DNA from 4 places in the Paenibacillus sp. FSL F4-0122 genome. Region 1 is predicted to be linked to each of the others. Evidence: predicted binding sites of a transcription regulator. Region 1 holds the regulator's gene; each other region holds the start of a gene.

Evidence for each region. Region 1 encodes Rex, which represses fermentation and respiration genes when NADH is low (regulators of the CRP and FNR family bind a similar motif). Its sites were predicted from a motif close to TTGTGAAATATTTCACAA; they were not measured.
Region 2: pflB (formate C-acetyltransferase) is a predicted target of Rex. The motif match lies at 2,102-2,119, and genes of this name have one in related genera.
Region 3: MHH49_RS25270 (cytochrome ubiquinol oxidase subunit I) is a predicted target of Rex. The motif match lies at 1,986-2,003, and genes of this name have one in related genera.
Region 4: MHH49_RS06415 (flavocytochrome c) is a predicted target of Rex. The motif match lies at 2,664-2,681, and genes of this name have one in related genera.

What each region holds. Positions count from the first base shown of each region.
Region 1 is NZ_JBBODI010000001.1:4,753,360-4,758,060, reverse strand. Features, by position in the region: gene MHH49_RS20665 (cell wall elongation regulator TseB-like domain-containing protein) at 103-621, opposite strand; gene MHH49_RS20660 (amidohydrolase) at 794-2,095, opposite strand; gene MHH49_RS20655 (redox-sensing transcriptional repressor Rex) at 2,082-2,735, opposite strand; gene dinG (ATP-dependent DNA helicase DinG) at 2,866-4,701, opposite strand, start outside.
Region 2 is NZ_JBBODI010000001.1:4,440,952-4,445,652, forward strand. Features, by position in the region: gene adhE (bifunctional acetaldehyde-CoA/alcohol dehydrogenase) at 1-1,957, shown strand, start outside; gene pflB (formate C-acetyltransferase) at 2,210-4,471, shown strand; gene pflA (pyruvate formate-lyase-activating protein) at 4,677-4,701, shown strand, end outside.
Region 3 is NZ_JBBODI010000001.1:5,778,386-5,783,086, reverse strand. Features, by position in the region: gene MHH49_RS25275 (hypothetical protein) at 1-1,601, shown strand, start outside; gene MHH49_RS25270 (cytochrome ubiquinol oxidase subunit I) at 2,168-3,532, shown strand; gene MHH49_RS25265 (cytochrome d ubiquinol oxidase subunit II) at 3,529-4,545, shown strand; gene cydD (thiol reductant ABC exporter subunit CydD) at 4,614-4,701, shown strand, end outside.
Region 4 is NZ_JBBODI010000001.1:1,520,051-1,524,751, reverse strand. Features, by position in the region: gene MHH49_RS06420 (helix-turn-helix transcriptional regulator) at 1-312, opposite strand, end outside; gene MHH49_RS06415 (flavocytochrome c) at 772-2,562, opposite strand; gene MHH49_RS06410 (histidine kinase) at 2,835-4,421, shown strand; gene MHH49_RS06405 (response regulator transcription factor) at 4,396-4,701, shown strand, end outside.

The DNA.
Region 1 (4,701 bases):
TCACTTAGTATATCACTTTTGTACATCAAATAAATGTAAACAAGCGAACTTATAATAAGTTCGCTTGTTTACATTGCCACCCTTAATTTCCTTATGTTCGGCTTAACTTTTAGGTAAACTGTAACCTTCACCCATTCGGGACCCATCCGAAAACCGATAAAATTGATAATAATACCGACCGCTCTGTTTATAAAAAAGCTGCCAAGCATACTCTCCGTTATATACTCCCGGCAGCAAGCGTTCAATCGTTATGTCCGGAAGATCAGCTTTGATAATGCCGCGTATTTGGGCTTCTGAGGTTCCTTTACTTAGTTCCTCAGCAAACACTGCGTCGTCGCCTTCAGCAAATTTTCCATCTACCGTAAAGCGGACCCAGACCATAAGAGCAGTCCCGGCTTCATTTTTTCCTGTTAAAACCCAGTACACTGCATTTTCATCCCAAACCGATTTTTGTGCTTTGGTTACCTCTGTTAGACCCGCTCTGGTTTTGGCAACATCCTTGGCGATATCCTGCTCGTTCCATTGATCTTTCATAATATAGGCATAGAACTGGATAAGTCCAAACCCCAGGAGCAGAATCAGAACTGACCCCAGGAGGATCCATTTTTTCCTTTTCTTCAAGGTACAGCTCCCTTTCTAGTAATATATCTTTTTTGATTATATAACACACCCGCGTGTTTATCCAAAATTTCATAATTTTCTAGCTTTCCCAGCCTTTAAAATGTACAAAAGGCCGCAACTTTTGCTAAAAGCAAAAAGTCGCAGCCTATTATTTATTCGTTATTATCCAGACTTAACGCTTCAATAAACCTTCGAAGGCTTCTTGCGCTTTACGCCGGATAGCTTCCTCATCCAGGGTTAAGCATTGCCCATGCTTGATGACCTGTTTACCATTCACCCACACATGCTCAACATCCTTAGCGCTAGCAGAGTAAACTGCATGAGACAACAGATCTGTGTGTGGCAGCAAATGCGGCTGATCTATATCAATTGCAATGAAATCAGCTTTCATCCCAACAGCAAGTCTACCTACATTATTTAAAAAGATGGACTGGGCGCCATATTCTGTAGCCATACGTAGAGCTTCTGGAGCTGGAACAGCCGTTGGATCACCGCTGACACCCTTATGAATGAGAGCTGCAAGCCGCATCTCTTCAAACATATCCAAGTTATTGTTGCTGGCCGCGCCATCCGTGCCAAGAGACACCTTCACACCAGCTTTTAGAAGATCAGTAACCCGAGCCACTCCGCTAGCCAGCTTCAAATTACTGCCCGGATTATGAGAGACACCCACATTATGGCGAGCCAAGATCTCAATCTCTTCATCATTTAAATGAACACCATGTGCAACTATCGAGGGACGTGTGAACATTCCAAGCTTCTCTAAGTGAGCTACAGGACGCAACCCGTAATCCGCCACATTTTGTTCCACTTCACGTTTCGTTTCGGACATATGCGTATGCATCGGTAAATCCAGATCATGCGCTGCCTGCACGAACTTAACCAGGAAGTCCGGAGGGCAAGTATAAGGGGCGTGCGGCGAGATCATAGTAGTAATTCTACCGTCCGCCTTTCCATGCCAGTTACGGGCAAAAGAAATCGCTTCCGCAAGCTTGTGATTCTGTACATCCTCTGGACATAACCCGATCACACCACGCATCAATACGGAACGGATACCTGATAACTCAGCTACCTCAGCTACTCGGTCCATATGATCATACATATCGAGGAAGGTCGTAGTTCCACCCTTCAGCATTTCCAATACAGATAAGGAGGTTCCCCAGTATACATCATCACCGGTGAACTTTTCCTCCATCGGCCACATTTTCTCCTGAAGCCACACTTGTAGCGCTAAATCATCTCCATATCCACGCAGCAAAGACATCGCCGCATGACCATGTGTGTTTACAAGTCCAGGCATGAACAGCAGACGACTGCCATCAACCACTTGCACTCCAGCTTCCATCTGAGGCTCTTCTTTTCCTATGTAAGTGATTAAATCATCTTCAATAGTCATATATCCACTCAGAACCGGCTCATCCGTTCCCGGAGTCAGAAAATACCCGCCCTTAATTATCGTTTTATTGCTGTTCATGTTCGCTTTCTTCCTTTCCATCCCGCAAGTAATAAGCAAGACTTTGCAGATCAGTTGTAAAATCAGCTGCATGCACCCGGATATTCGGTGGTGTCTTCAGAATCACAGGGGCAAAGTTCAAAATCGCTTCAATCCCAGAAGAAATGAGAATATCTGCTACATTTTGAGCTTCTGAATCAGGTACGGTAATAATGGCAATGCGAATACCTTGCTCACGAATCGTGCTGCCTAGTTCATCCATTGGTTGCACAGTAAGGGAGTTGATCTTACGTCCAACCTTAGGAGCGTACGAATCAAATATAGCCGTGATTTTCATTGTATCTTTAAGATATGCATTGTAATTAGACAAGGCATGTCCGAGATTACCTGCCCCTACTAAAGCTACATTAAGCTGTTGATCCAGCTTCAGAATATGACGGATTTTCTCAATAAGATACGTTACATCATAGCCGATACCTTTTCTGCCGAAGTCACCAAAATACGCTAAATCCTTACGAATCTGTGCGGGATTAAGATCAAGCTTTTGTCCAAGTTCCTGAGAGGAAACTGTTAATATTTCGCGATTCTGGAGATCATTCAAAAAACGCAAATACACAGGTAGTCTGCGAACAACGGCTTCTGATATTTTATCCGATTTCATATTTTTCCTCCTAAAAATAGTAATGTTCTTGTGAAAATCCATATTCAAACGTATACCTCTCCTTATTAAGGGCGGTACTGTAACTTACCGCCCTTAAGGATAAGGAGGAGCTAAACTGAAGACGAGCATTTTAAGAAGCGCCGCCATCCTCTAGCCATTCCGCTATGCGGGGGACCATTTGATCAGTCAGCATATGCTCCATTTTGGGACCAGGCAATGAATAAAGGAAATACTTCCCGTAATGAGATTCAATAACCCTTGTATCATAAACAATAACTATTCCGCGATCCTGCGCCGTGCGAACCAGTCTTCCGAATCCCTGCTTAAAACGAATAACCGCTTGAGGAACAGATAATTTCATGAACGGATTCTTCTTCTGGGCCTGCAATAACTCCGACTTCGCTTCCGCCAACGGGTGATTCGGTGGTTGAAACGGAAGTCTCACGATGGCCAGGCAAGTCAGTGCTTCACCTGGAATATCTACACCTTCCCAGAAGCTGCTCGTCCCCAGCAGAACGGATGCTGCACTGTCCTGAAAGCGGCGGATCAGCTTGCTCCGGCTGCCACCTTCCACGCCTTGACCAAGCACCGTAATCTCTTGTGAGGCCAAAGCCTCTTTAAGCGGATCATATACCTGACGCAGCATTTTATAAGAAGTAAACAGAACCAGCATCCGCCCACGTGTTGTTTTGGCAGCTTCTGCTAACGACTGTACGAGTGTATCGACAAATCGAGCATCGCCCACACTGCCCTTCACACTAGGAAAATCACGCGGTATAACTAGCAGCGCCTGCTCGCGATACTTAAAGGGAGATGGAAGGAGTGAGGTCATTAGACGTCCCTCTTCCGCAGCTTCGTTAAGTCCGAGATTATCAATCATAAACTGAAAAGATTTATCTACAGACAGCGTCGCCGAGGTAAGCACGATGCTTTTTTTCTTATCGAAGAACAACTCTTTAAGCTGGCTGCTAACATCCACAGGGACGGCATACATCTGCAGTGATTTGCTGCGGTAATTTCCATTTGCCTCCAGCCAATATACTACATTATCGTCATTCAGCCCCATAAAGAATCTTACTTGCTCACGTATGGAAGCCAAATCCTTAAATAAACCGCTAATATCAGTAACAAGACTGTCTGCTGAGGATTGGCTTTCCTGGTCACGCATCTCATTAAGCATTTTATCACCCTTACGGATGATGTCGCTTAACGTCAGATTCATAGTGTTCTCAAGCGCAACTAATTCATCCCAATCCTTCGGCTTACGGGCGGGAAGCAAACGCATAACCAGTTGTCCCGCTTCCCCTGCTGCCGCATCACTGCGTTCCGGCAAAAGGCTGAACAGCTTGTCGCTGAGTGCATCCCAGGTTTCTTTGACAGTAAGCAGATCCGGGTAGATCCGATCGATGACTCCGCTCCATTCTGAAGCCTCTTCACTGCCTGACGACTGTAAGATCTGGCGCAGAGCAGGAAGCTGTCCGTTTCGGCTATCTTTATACAGTCGCGATAACGTGTGTGCCACAGTGAAATGCTTCATATGCATGCCAAGATGTTTACCAGCCACATCTTCTAAATGATGTGCTTCATCAATTACAAGATGCTCGTAAGCTGGAAGCAGCTGGTGCCCAGCTTTAACATCTGCGAATAGCTTGGAGTGGTTCGTAATGACCACGTCAGCAATCCCAGCTTCATGCTTGGCCCTATGATAATAGCATTTGCGGAACCAAGGACAGGAACGGCCCAGACAGGAATCGGTATCGCTTGCCACCGTCTCCCAGAAATCACCGCCCCGGCCGCTTAAATTCAGCTCTTCATCATCCCCTGATTCACTTTGAGTGAGCCATACGATCATCTGAGCTGCAGTAAGCGCATCTTCCCTTGGGCTTATAAAGTCCTTTTTATTAATTTTATGCTCAAACTTACGCAGACACAAATAATGTCCTCTTCCCTTAAAAATAGCAGCTTT
Region 2 (4,701 bases), 310 kb from region 1:
CGTAGGTCCTGGTAACGTACCTGCATTCATCGAAAAGAGCGCGGATATCGATCAAGCCGTAACGGACATCATTCTTTCCAAAACATTTGATAATGGTATGATCTGTGCTTCCGAGCAAGCTGTTATTATCGAAGAACCAATCTTTGATCAAGTGAAAAAGAAAATGATCGCTAATGGCTGCTACTTTGTTAACAAAGAAGAAGCTGCCAAACTTACTAGCGGCGCTATGAACGTTGATAAATGTGCGGTTAACCCAGCAATCGTTGGACAATCCGCAGTGAAAATTGCTGAAATGTGCGGCATTCAAGTTCCTGCCGGCACTAAGATTCTGGTAGCAGAACTTGAAGGTGTAGGCACTAAATATCCATTGTCCGCTGAAAAATTGAGTCCTGTGCTTGCTTGCTACAAAGTTAAAAACGCAGATCAAGGTATCGAACGCGCAGCACAAGTTGTTGAATTTGGTGGTATGGGCCATAGTTCGGCTATCCACTCCAACAACGAAGAAGTAATCATGAAGTTCTCCAACCGTCTGCAAACAGGACGTATTCTCGTTAACTCGCCTTCCACTCATGGTGCGATCGGCGATATCTATAACACTAACATCCCTTCGTTGACGCTGGGCTGCGGATCTTATGGTCGTAACTCCGTGTCGCAAAACGTTACAGCAATTAATTTGATCAACGTGAAAAGGGTGAATCGTCGTACCGTGAATATGCAATGGTTTAAAGTACCTGACAAGATATATTTCGAAAAAGGCGCTACTCAGTACCTGACCAAAATGCCTGATATCACACGTGTCGCAATTATCACTGACCCAATGATGGTTAAGCTCGGATATGTTGAGAGAGTTGAACATTACCTGCGTCAACGCCAAACTCCTGTAGCGATAGAAGTGTTCTCGGAAGTTGAACCAGATCCATCGACAACTACAGTTGAAAAAGGTACAGCAATGATGAACAGATTCCAACCGGACTGCATCATCGCACTTGGTGGTGGTTCCCCAATGGATGCTGCAAAAGGAATGTGGTTATTCTATGAACATCCAGACGCAGACTTTAACGGTCTGAAACAAAAATTCATGGATATCCGTAAACGGGTTTACAAATTTCCTAAACTTGGAAACAAAGCTAAGTTTGTAGCGATTCCAACTACTTCGGGTACGGGTTCGGAAGTAACATCTTTCGCAGTTATTACCGATAAAACAACTGAACAACACACTAAATATCCTTTGGCTGACTACGAGCTAACTCCAGACGTAGCTATCATTGATCCAGAGTTCGTATATAGCTTGCCAAAAACTGCTGTAGCTGATACAGGTATGGACGTATTGACACATGCCATCGAAGCTTATGTATCTGTTATGGCGAGTGACTACACTGATGGTCTGGCAATTAAAGCAATCCAATTGGTATTCCAATACCTTGAAAAATCGGCGCTTGAAGGCGACAGAGTTGCCCGTGAGAAAATGCATAACGCATCAACACTTGCTGGTATGGCCTTTGCTAATGCTTTCCTGGGTATTAACCACAGTTTGGCGCATAAATGGGGCGGTCAATATCACACTGCTCACGGTCGTACTAATGCGATCCTTATGCCACACGTTATTCGTTACAATGCTAAGAAACCTACGAAGTTCGCTTCGTTCCCTAAATATTCACACTTCGTAGCTGACGAGCGTTATGCAGAAATCGCCCGTATTCTGGGATTGCCAGCTCGCACAACTGAAGAAGGTGTAACTAGCCTGATCAATGCTATTCGCGATATGAACAAAAAACTGGGTATCGAAGAATCCTTCCAACAACTGGGCTTTGATCCTAAGGATTTTGAATCCCGTGTAGATTACTTGGCTGACCGTGCATTTGAAGATCAATGTACAACTGCCAATCCTAAGCTGCCACTGGTATCTGAACTTGCAGATGTGTACCGTAATGCTTTCTACGGAAGATTTGATAATTAATATTTGGTTAAGTAGATAATAGGATGGTTGTGGACTAGATATAAGTGACAAATATCACCGGAAAGGTGATATTTGTCACAGTCTATTTATAGAAAATAAACTAAAATGTTTATATAAACAACGGTCCCATACATGGAACAATGATTGTGAATTTTCGAACAACCATATCTTTCTTGGGATCACGAGACACGGGATCAACCTTCAAGCCCGCGATCTCTACAAATATTATAAATATAGATGGAGGGATTTAGCATGTCGGTGATTGAAAAAGATGTACAAGAAGTGAAATCCGGTTGGAGAAGTTTTACAAAAGGTAAATGGTCCAGAAAAGTTGACGTTAACAACTTTATCGCAAGTAACATTAAGCCTTATGAAGGAAACGAAGAATTCCTCGTAGGACCTACTAGTAACACAACTGAACTATGGAAGATTATTTCCCAATTGAGCAAGGAAGAAAGAGAAAGAGGCGGCGTATGGGATGTTTCCCTAGATACTGTCTCCACAATCACTTCACATGCTCCAGGCTACATTGACAAAGACAAGGAACAAATTGTAGGCGTACAGACTGACGCTCCTTTCAAACGTTCCATCCAGCCATTTGGCGGGATCAAGATGATGGTTGATGCTACGAAGGCTTACGGCTTCGAGCTTCCACAAAACATCGTTGACATGTTTACGAACATTCGCAAAACGCATAACCAAGGCGTATTTGATGCATATACACCAGACATGAGAGCTGTGCGTAAATCCGGCGTAATTACAGGTCTTCCTGATGCTTACGGCCGCGGACGCATCATCGGCGACTACCGCCGCATTGCTCTGTACGGTATTGATTTCCTCATTAAAGACAAAAAACAACAACAAACTGAGCTTGAAGTTGATTCCATGACTGAAGATATTATTCGTTTGCGTGAAGAGCTGTCCGAGCAAATTCGTGCACTTGGCGAATTGAAAGAAATGGCAGCCGCTCATGGTATGGATATTTCCAGACCAGCGACCAACTTCAAAGAAGCTACTCAATGGGTATACTTCGGGTATCTTGCAGCAGTTAAAGAGCAAAATGGTGCAGCGATGTCCCTAGGCCGTGTGTCCTCTTTCTTGGACATCTATGCAGAACGCGATATTGCTGAAGGTACTTTGACTGAAGAACAAGTACAAGAAATCGTCGATCATTTCGTAATGAAACTGCGTATCGTGAAATTCTTGCGTACACCTGACTATAATGATCTGTTCTCCGGTGACCCAACATGGGTAACTGAATCCATCGGTGGTATGGCTGAAGACGGAACAACTCGTGTTACCAAGAACAGCTTCCGTTTCTTGAACACCCTGTACAACTTGGGTCCAGCTCCGGAACCAAACTTAACTGTACTGTGGTCCGAAAAATTGCCTGAAGCCTTCAAAAAATATTGTGCTAAGGTTTCCATTGAAACTAGTGCAATTCAGTATGAAAATGACGATGTAATGCGTCCATACTGGGGTGAAGATTATGCGATTGCTTGCTGCGTATCTCCAATGCGTATCGGTAAACAAATGCAGTTCTTCGGCGCTCGTGCCAACCTGGCAAAAGCATTGCTGTATGCTATCAATGGTGGTATAGACGAAAAATCCGGAGCACAAGTTGGACCGGAATTCCCAGCGATCACTTCTGAATATCTGGATTATGACGAAGTAATGAAACGTTTCAAACCGATGATGGAGTGGTTGGCTAAAACTTATGTTAACACTTTGAACATCATTCACTATATGCATGACAAATATTCTTACGAACGTATCGAAATGGCGCTGCATGACCGTGACATTCTGCGTACGATGGCTTGTGGTATTGCTGGGCTGTCCGTTGCAGCTGACTCACTAAGCGCAATTAAATACGCCAAAGTAAAACCTATTCGTAACGAACAAGGTATTGCGATCGACTTCGAAACCGAAGGCGAATTCCCTTGCTACGGTAACAATGACGATGCTGTAGACAGCATCGCAGTAGAATTGGTTGAAACCTTCATGACTATGATCCGTAAAAACAAAACATATCGTGATTCTGTGCCAACTCAATCGGTACTGACCATTACTTCGAATGTAGTGTACGGTAAGAAGACAGGTACTACACCTGACGGACGTAAGAAAGGTGAACCTTTCGCACCGGGTGCTAACCCAATGCACGGACGTGACAAGAAAGGCGCCTTGGCTTCCCTGAACTCTGTAGCTAAACTGCCTTACTCCGATGCACAAGATGGTATCTCTAACACGTTCTCCATCGTACCTAAGGCACTTGGTAAAGACGAGGATTCCCGTAAGTCTAACCTGGTACACATGATGGATGGATACTTCCATAACAACGCTCAGCATTTGAATGTTAACGTATTTAACCGTGAACAGCTGATGGACGCTATGGAGCACCCAGAGAACTATCCACAATTGACTATTCGTGTATCCGGCTATGCAGTTAACTTCATCAAGCTGACTCGCGAACAACAAATGGATGTAATCAACCGTACATTCCACGGTTCGATGTAATTTGTTTCTCTTTGAATTAGTACTACATTGAAATAATTGCAAGGAAGATACCGCCCTTGTCTCAAGGGCGGTAATATCTTGTTTGAGAATTGTTAAAATTTTAAATTTTATAGCCGCGATTTAGGGATATGACAGTCTCAAAGACAGGAAGCTTCATCGTTGAAAGAGGGACTGTTAGTCTGTCGTGGCGAAAGGATGACATCCTATGATTAAAGGTCGCATACACTCTT
Region 3 (4,701 bases), 1.0 Mb from region 1:
TCCTGCTGCTGATCGTAGCGGGCATATGTAGAGGACTCTTTGGGCAATCGGGGAGCAGAAGAGTCACTCCGTTTCTAGCCGTTCGTAAAGTGTTATTCAGCATTACTGCACTTATCGTTACTGCACTTTGGGGGATTGGAATCTATGCAAAACCTATTACAACACCTGTGGCATTATCAGCTGATGCGGCTATGACGATCGATGAACGTAAATTGGATTCTGCAGCAATGATGCTGAAAGATATTGAAGTAATGAATTCTTTTGGAAGCCGTACAACCGGCTCTGAGGGTCACAATCAGTTTATTGCTTGGCTGGAGCAGCAGGTAACGGATATGGGGCTGCAAGTATATCGTGATCGCTATACTTTTGACCGATGGGAAGAAAAGAACAGTGCTTTAATGATTGATCAGCAGGCAATTCATGTCTCTTCAGCTTTTCCCTATTCCGGGGAAACTGACGAAAAAGGTGTGACAGGGGAGCTGGTGTATACGAAGCGTGGTGAATATGGCCAGGCCAGTGGAAAAATTGCTGTCATTGAAATTGAGAATTTTAGAAATTTTCCAAGTGGGATCGTTATGAATATGCGGGCTTCATCTCCAATGGACAACCAAATTGCCCCAAATGAAGGCGATCTGGTCCTCACTACAGCTTTAAAAGAAGCTAAATTGGAGCAAGCGACGGAAATGGGCGTAAAAGCTGTTGTTTTAGTCTGGAAAGGGGTATCTGACGATAAGGTTGAAGAGCAATATGTGCCTTTTACCACCGATTATGCAGGAATCCCTGCAATCTGGGTTAATGAAACGGAAGGGAAAAAGGTGATCAGCGCAGCTCAGGAGCATAAAGAAGGTACGGTTATTTTAGAAGCGGAAATTCAAAAAGATGCCCCAACAGAATCCTTTTATGTGAAAATTGACGGTAAGAATAAAGACGAAGCGATTATCGTAAATACCCATACGGATGGGATAAATGTAGTGGAGGAGAATGGCGCTGTGGGCATGCTGTCTATGATTCGTTACTTACAGCAGGAGCAGCCGGAACGTACGATGATTTTCGCTTTTGTGACAGGACATTTTAGATTACCGGAGTTCAAAGGGTCCTCTCAGGCAACTTCCACCTGGATGGAGGGGCATCGAGAGCTGTGGGATGGCAAGAATGGTCATTTAAAAGCTGTAGCTGGAATTACGGTTGAGCATTTAGGCAGCATGGAGTGGAAGGACGATGATACGGGTCATTATGGTCCAACTGGACAAATAAGTACAGAATATACGTATGCAGGCAATGAAATGATGGCAGCCATTTGGCTGAAGGCTATTGAAAAGACAGATAGCACACGTACTGTATTATTGCGTGGACATAACAAGTTTGAGTTTGGAGAGAGTCAGCCCTTATTTGAAGCAGGGATACCGGTGATTGGATTCATTCCAATGCCCGACTATCTGCTCGTGGATAGTGACAACAGAGAGATGGACAAATTTGATGCAAAGCTAATGCATACGCAAATTGTATCGTTGCTGAAAGCGGTCAAGCTAGTGGACGGAACGGAGACGACTAAACTCGGGAAGTCAGATGGGTATTCTTTTTTCTACGGTCGTACTAAATGATAGTGGCAGTTCAAGATTTGTCATGACGAAGATGACATTAGCTTGAATTCAAAAAACACTGATGATTTAAGTCAGTGTTTTTTTGTTGCAAAAAGGGGGTATATTACGGCTTAAAATGAGAAAATTTCGTTTTTTTGTTAGCATCGAAGTAGGAGGAAACTTGTGACATCACATATACGCTAATCAATCAATAGCTCCTTCGGGTGCTTTTTGTGTTATTCACTGAGTTGTTAGAAAGATTTGTCCCTTTCTTGAACGTTTAGGGATTAAGAGATGTCGATGATTGAAATACTTAAAATTTAAGATAAGATAACTTTAATTATTAGGCCACGTTATTAATTTGACTGCTCAGTAACAGGTAAATCAGGTTCGCCAACTCTTGCTTTGTGAAATTTTTCTCTTTTTACATAGCAAAGAACGAGGAATGTCATACTAAAACGAACAGGAAACGATGTCGCTGAGCCTTGCTAAACCTGATATTGAATGCAGCCTACAGTTAGCGGGCCTAATCATAAGTATCAACTTAAGACGAAAAATGAACAGAGTTTTGAAGGGAGCAGTAAAGAATGGCAATTGATACGGTGCTATGGAGCAGGCTAGTGACAGGCTTGACTCTCGGGTTCCACGTTATTTTTGCGACGATTGGCGTCGGTATACCGCTAATGATCGCTATAGCAGAGTTCATCGGGATCCGGAAGAAAGACCCCCATTATACACTTATGGCAAAGAGGTGGTCTCGAGGATTTGTCATTTCTGTGGCGGTTGGTGTTGTGACCGGTACAGCGATTTCACTACAGCTGGCCCTGGTATGGCCGAATTTTATGAAACTGGCTGGGAATGTCATTGCACTTCCGTTATTCATGGAGGTGTTCGCGTTCTTTTTCGAGGCTATCTTCCTGGGCATTTATTTGTATACGTGGGATCGGTTCAAAAATCCATATACCCATTGGCTGCTGACGATACCGATTGTCGCCGGGGCAGGCATGTCTGCCGTTTTTATTACGACGGTGAACGGATTCATGAACCAGCCTGAAGGCTTTGTCATGGAAGCAGGCCAATTCACAGCGATTAACCCGGTGCAAGCGATGCTGAATACGGCGACGTTCTCCAAAGTGTTCCATGTATTAAGCTCGGCCTATTTGACAGGAGCTGCCTTGTTAGCCGGGATTGCAGCCTTCGCGATGCTGAGAAAAGGTGTGTCCGCATACCACAAAAAATCTTTAAATCTCATGATGGCGGTCGTTTTACTATTCGGTTTGCTGAACACGTTAGCCGGTGATGTGTCCGCCAAGTTTTTGGCCGAGCATCAACCAGAGAAGCTTGCAGCGGCAGAGTGGCATTTTGAGACGAGTAGCAGTGTGGATTTGGTTCTATTGGGATGGCTGAATGCAGAGCATGAAGTTCTAGGGGCTCTTCATCTTCCGAAGCTGCTCAGCTTCCTGGCCTTTGGAGACTTTAATGCAGAGGTGACGGGGCTCGAGGAATTCCCCAAGGAAGAATGGCCACCACTTCTCGTTCATTATCTGTTTGATTTAATGGTCGGAATCGGATTTACTCTGCTCGCGATTTCGTTCCTATATTTTCTGTTTGTGTTCTGGAAAAAGCGTAATGAGCTTAACAAGTGGATGCTTCGCATCATCGCACTGAGCGCACCCCTCGCTTTTCTGGCTGTTGAGCTGGGCTGGTTTTATGCAGAGGTTGGCCGACAGCCGTGGATTATCCGTGGATATATGCGTGTTGAGGAGGCGGCCACGTCTTCACCGAATGTAAGAATTATATTCTTCACCTTATTGCTCTTGTACATCGTTCTCGGCAGTATGTGTGTAATCGTGCTAAGACGCTTGTTCAACAATAATCCGGCAGAAGCTGAGATGGAGAAATGGATGAAGGATCATCCTAATCAATCTACGGAAAAGGGGGGCACTGAATGATGAGTTACGAATTGATTGGCATCTCGGTGCTCTGGCTGTTTTTGTACGGCTATTTAATTATAGCTTCCATTGATTTCGGAGCGGGCTTCTTCGCCTTTTATGCCCGTTTAACGAAGCAGGATCATCTCATTAATCGTCTGATTTCGCGTTATTTATCACCCGTTTGGGAAATTACAAATGTATTTTTTATCTTTTTCTACATTGGCATCGTCGGTTTTTTTCCGGACACAGCCTATTATTATGGCTCCGCGTTACTTGTTCCGGGAAGCATTGCAGTGATTCTTCTTGCGATTCGCGGTTCATTCTATGCTTTTGAAAATTACGGTTCCAAGAAAAACATAGTATATCTTTTTTTGTACGGAGCTACAGGTTTGCTTATTCCAGCATCGTTGTCAGTGGCGCTAACTTTGTCTGAAGGCGGCTTTATCGTGAAGCAGGGGGAGACGGTTTCTCTGGATTACTGGGCGCTGTTTACCAATCCGTTATCGTGGAGTATCGTTGGACTGGCAATTGTGTCCGTTTTGTTCATTAGCGGCTCATTTCTGACATTTTACGCTTCTCGGGCAGAGGATCATTCCGCGTTGAAGCTGATGCGCAACTACGCCCTGTTTTGGAGCACACCGACGATAATCCTCGCACTTACAGCATTTATCTATTTGGGTCAACACAATGAGCGGCATTTTCAAAATATGATGGATTTATGGTGGTTGCTGGCACTTTCCGTTGCTTTCTTCATGATCGCGATGTGGCTATTATATAACGGACGCCGTTACGGATTAGCTTTTATATGCGTCATGTTGCAATTTTTCTGTGCCTTTTTCGCTTATGGAATTGGGCAATACCCTTATATTCTTGATCCGTATATCACGATTCAGAGCAGTGCAACTTCACCGGCAATGGGCTTAGCATTAGTTATTGTGTTTATCGGCGGTCTATGCCTGTTGATCCCATCCCTTATTCTGGTCTTCAGACTCTTCCTGTTTGATGCGGATTATGTAAAAGGGAAAAAATAAAGCTGATTAATCCATTACGGCATGTTTGAGGTTTCCCTACAAGCCTATATATAAAGGAGGTGTGATCTGTGAAGAGGAAATCCAGTTTGATTTCTCAACAAATGTCTTCACAAAGGAAAAACATGGCTCTCCTCGCAATCATTTCGCTCGGGCTTG
Region 4 (4,701 bases), 3.2 Mb from region 1:
TTTTTTTATAATACTGTTTACCGCATTACTTAGTTCGTTCCAATTTCCACGGAATAATTGAAGCTGCTGTTCTCCTTTTAGGGTTAGGCGATAGTATTTGCGGTTAGGCCCCGATGCAGAGGGACGTAGTGTACTTGCTACAATATTTTCTTTCTCCAGACGAAGTAAGAGGGGATAGATGCTCCCTTCCTTTGCGAACACGAAGCCACTAAGAGCAAGCTTTTCCATAATTTCATATCCGTATGTTTCCTCTTCATCAATGATTGCAAGAAGACATCCCTCAAGCACCCCTCTAACCATTTGAGTGAACATGTGCATTCCTCCAATTGTAGCCTCTAGCTATATTGTTCAACAAGGTACTGAGTAAATAAATAGGTAGCTTGTATTGCAAGCTACCTATTAAATACTATCCAATTGTTACTTGTAATGCAAGTCAAGATATTATCATTTGAGGAATATGTTTTTTGGAAAGTTACTTTATTTCGTTAATAATAGAACATACTGTAGCAATTGACGAGCGTAGCCCCTAGGCTCCGCTATAAAAAAAATCGTGAAGATCTTCGTGGTCACACTTTTAGTCACAGTGCTTATTTTTTCATGACGATGACACGAATACATAAATAAACCGCCCTGTTCGCAATGTTGCTGACAGGGCGGTTTGCTATGTCATAGAGGGCAGCTTGAAAGTTAGCAGTCAACCGGCACTCTACAAGTTATCTTGCACGTTTTTAAGGCTAACTTATTAATAGAGCAGTTACACAAAAAATAAGATTACTCTGCTACAACTTGTTTGCCTGCAATCCGGCCGAATGTGAAGATATCAGCGATGGCATTACCGCCAAGACGGTTTGCACCATGAATGACCCCTGTTACTTCACCTGCAGCGAACAGCCCAGTGATGACCTCGCCTTTTTCATTCAATACGCGAGTCTTCTCGTCGATCACCAAGCCGCCCATTGTATGGTGAACGGAGGGTACAGCTTTTTCGATGTAGTAAGGGCCTTTTTCAAGAGATTTCAATCCACCGCGATGTTTGAAATCAAGGTCTTTACCTGTTTTCGCATAATCATTTACTTTATTAATCGTTTCTTTCAAAGTGTTCACGTCAATTTTGAAGAAATCAGCTGCCTCTTCAATCGTATCGGCTTTAAAGAGCAAGCCTTGTTTAACGAGTTGATCGTATTCGTCTTGATGAACTTCTATCGTTTTACCGATATCCTCAATGCCTTGATTCCATAATTGATACGTATATCCGCCCGTTTGGGCAAGAATTGCTTTAGAAATAACGTCACGACGTTCTAATTCCTCAACGAAGCGCTTGCCTTCTTGGTTAATCAGGATCGCACCATCGAAGCGGGAATCTGCAACCAGGGAAATAACACCTGTCTCAGGATTACAGATTGGATACGTTTGAATACTCTCCATGTTTGTTAGTTTGGCGCCAATCGTTTCTGCCATAACGATACCGTCACCTGTAGATCCTGGTGTATCGGTAGTCATATATTTTTCATCCATTGTAGGGTTATACTTCTTACGCATCTCTACATTGGATCCAAAACCACCGGTAGCGATGATGACGCCTTTGTTCGCATGGAATGTGATCTTGTCGCCAGTACCCGAAGTCGCAGTTACACCTGTTACTTTGCCGCTTTCGTCCTTCAGCAAGGTTTCGGCTTTCATATTCGTTTTGATCGTGATTTGATCAGTGTCTGTTTTGGCTTTTAACTTAGTAATCAATTCAACACCTGTATGACCTACAGGAATCAACGCACGTTTTCTGGAATGGCCTCCAAATTGGAACAGATGATCAGGTAAGAACTCTACCTTGATATCATCGCGCAGCCATTCGGCAGATGCTAGAGCATTGTCGGCAAGAATACGAACCATCTTTGGATCCCCGAGGTTGTCTCCGCCTTTCATCGTATCATCATAGAACAAGTCAGCCGTGTCATCTGTGATGCCAAGAGCACGTTCAACCCAGTTGTCCGGCGCATTCATCTCACCACCGGAGATCAATGTGTTGCCGCCAACAGCTGGCATTTTCTCGAGCAGAACTACATTAGCTCCAGCGCTCTTCGCTTCGATAGCCGCACTAAAGCCAGCACCCCCGGCACCGATGACGACAACATCATAGGTTTGCTCGACTTCTTCTTTGTCTTTGCTTCCACTGACTGCAGCGCCAGCGACAAGGGTAAGTCCAGACTTCGTAATTGCATCTTGAATGGCTTCGAGATATCCTTTGCTTGTAACTGTAGATCCGCTAATGGCATCAACTTTTGCGCTGTTAGTTGCCATGACATCTTGCTTGAGCTGCGTATAAACAGGTTCTGCAAGTACTTCATTTTCCTTATGCTCTGTCACTTTAATGTCAGTGATCTTGTTATCTAATAAGGAAACTTGTACTTTGATATCGCCATGTTTACCTTGCCCAACTCCTTCAAAGACTTGAACTCCGTTTGCATCTGCAGCGGGTGCTGCATCTTTACCGCCGCAGGCAGCAAGCGTGAACATAAGACTGAGGACTAGTAGAATAGATAACAGCTTTTTCGTGTGAGTTCGCATAATATCTCCTTCATTCTGTTGTGGATTGGTTACATACACTAGGGAGAGGAAGATTTGCTAGGCAAATCCTTTATCTCTAGCCTAGACATGAATGTTATTTCATGTGAAAATATGCACAAGACTTATTATAGATTTAGTACAGCATTATGTATTTGCACAGATTAGTGTTTTTTTGTCTTTTTCGGGCATGTAAGAAACGGATATTGTGAAGGGCTATGATTACAATGAAATCAATTCACTTAAAAATTACGTTAATCGCAGGAGGCTGCTTCTTGCTGCTGTTCGTTGCATTGCTTGTAACAATATATTTGGAGATGAACCATACGGTTGTCCCTTTGAATAAGAACTTAACGCAGCAAGTGGTTACTGCACGCAGCGACCAGATTGATTATTGGTTTAATCAGCGCATTGGAGAGATAGACATGCTTGCTTCTCTAGCTTCGGACCATCAGTGGACACGAGATGAATTGCTGCAAGAGTTCGATAAGTTCGAGGCGAAGAAGAAAGTAGAGTACGAATCCATACGCGTGGTGGATATTCACGGAAATTCCTGGTCAGCAAGAGACAAGCCTTTTTCGATACTAAACCGACCCTACTATCGAAAACTGCTGAATTCAGATTCCAATTATGTGGTGAGCAACCCGATCGTATCCAAAGCGAATGCAGCCGAAATCGTCGTCATTCTTTATCGCGTGAATCCATCGGTGAATGATGAGGTAGCTTATATTGCCGCAGCCGTCTCCGTCAAGAAGATGAAGGAGATTGCTCAAGATGTAATGCTATATGACCAGTCAGGCCAGCTTATCGTCGATTGCAGAGAGCTGGGTGAAGAAGATGGAGCGGAGGATACAACAGATAAGAAGAACATGAGTGTATTTGAGGCTCCAATTCAAAATGTGGAAGGCTGGAAGTTAGTACTCAAAGTACCGAATTCAAGTCTATCGTTAGCGGTGATCAAAACCCAGCGGACTGCATTGCTGGTAGGCGTTCTTATCGGTAGTGCATTTATCGTCTTTCTGGTGCTGCTTGCTTCTTCCATTATTCGTCCAATTCAGTCGCTTCGCCAGGTAATGGAAAATGTGCAGAACGGCAACCAAACCATACGAGCAGATGTTACGCGCTCGGATGAGATCGGCGATCTTGGACGAAGCTTCAATGACATGCTTGTTCAATTATACGCTGTGGAGCAGGACCGAAAGGAGATGGAACTCAGACTGATTCATGAGCAGATCAAGCCGCACTTTTTATACAACACATTGGATACGATCCAGTGGATGGCAACGGAACATGGAGCAGACAATGTGGTGGAGATGGTGGAAGCGCTTAGCGCGTATTTCCGATTAGGGCTTGGCACAGGCAGTCCCTACATTCTTCTTGATCAGGAGTTGTACCATGTCGAGAGTTATCTTCATATTCAAGGTGTGCGATATGAGGAGATTCTGGACTACGAGCTTCGATATGATGAAAAGCTTGCTCAGTGCCAAGTCGTTCGCTTCATGCTGCAGCCGTTGGTGGAAAATGCGATTTATCACGGGATTAAGCCACTTGGGGATCAAAAGTGCAAAATTTCGATCACAGCATATAAACAGGTAGATTATTTGGTCATTAAGGTTGAAAATAATGGGGTTATGATTCCTGAAGAGAAGCTTGAACAGATAAATCAAGCCCTAATTGATGATAAATATGATCGTTCTGCCACAGGCTTTGGGCTATACAGTGTAAACCATCGCATTCGACTAGCTTACGGGGTGCCATATGGCCTTGAAGTGAAGAGCGAAGATGGCATTACCGTTATGGTCATTCGAATACCTTTGGACGGGGAGTGGAATGAAGATGTGGAAGATTGTCATCGTCGATGATGAAACGATCATTCGCAAAGGCTTGCGACAATACATTGAGGAGAGTCCGTATCTTTTTGAGGTTGCAGGAGAAGCGAAAAGTGCAAACGAAGCATTGAATATGGTGGAGGAAGCCCCACCACATGTATGTCTTGTGGACATCAACATGCCGAATATGAATGGGCTCGATCTGATGAATATATTGCGCGAACGCTGCCCGTCGGTTCTGGTTGTCATCATCAGCGGGTACGATAACTTTGAATATGCGCGTCAAGCCGTGCAACTGCAAGCATTCGATTAT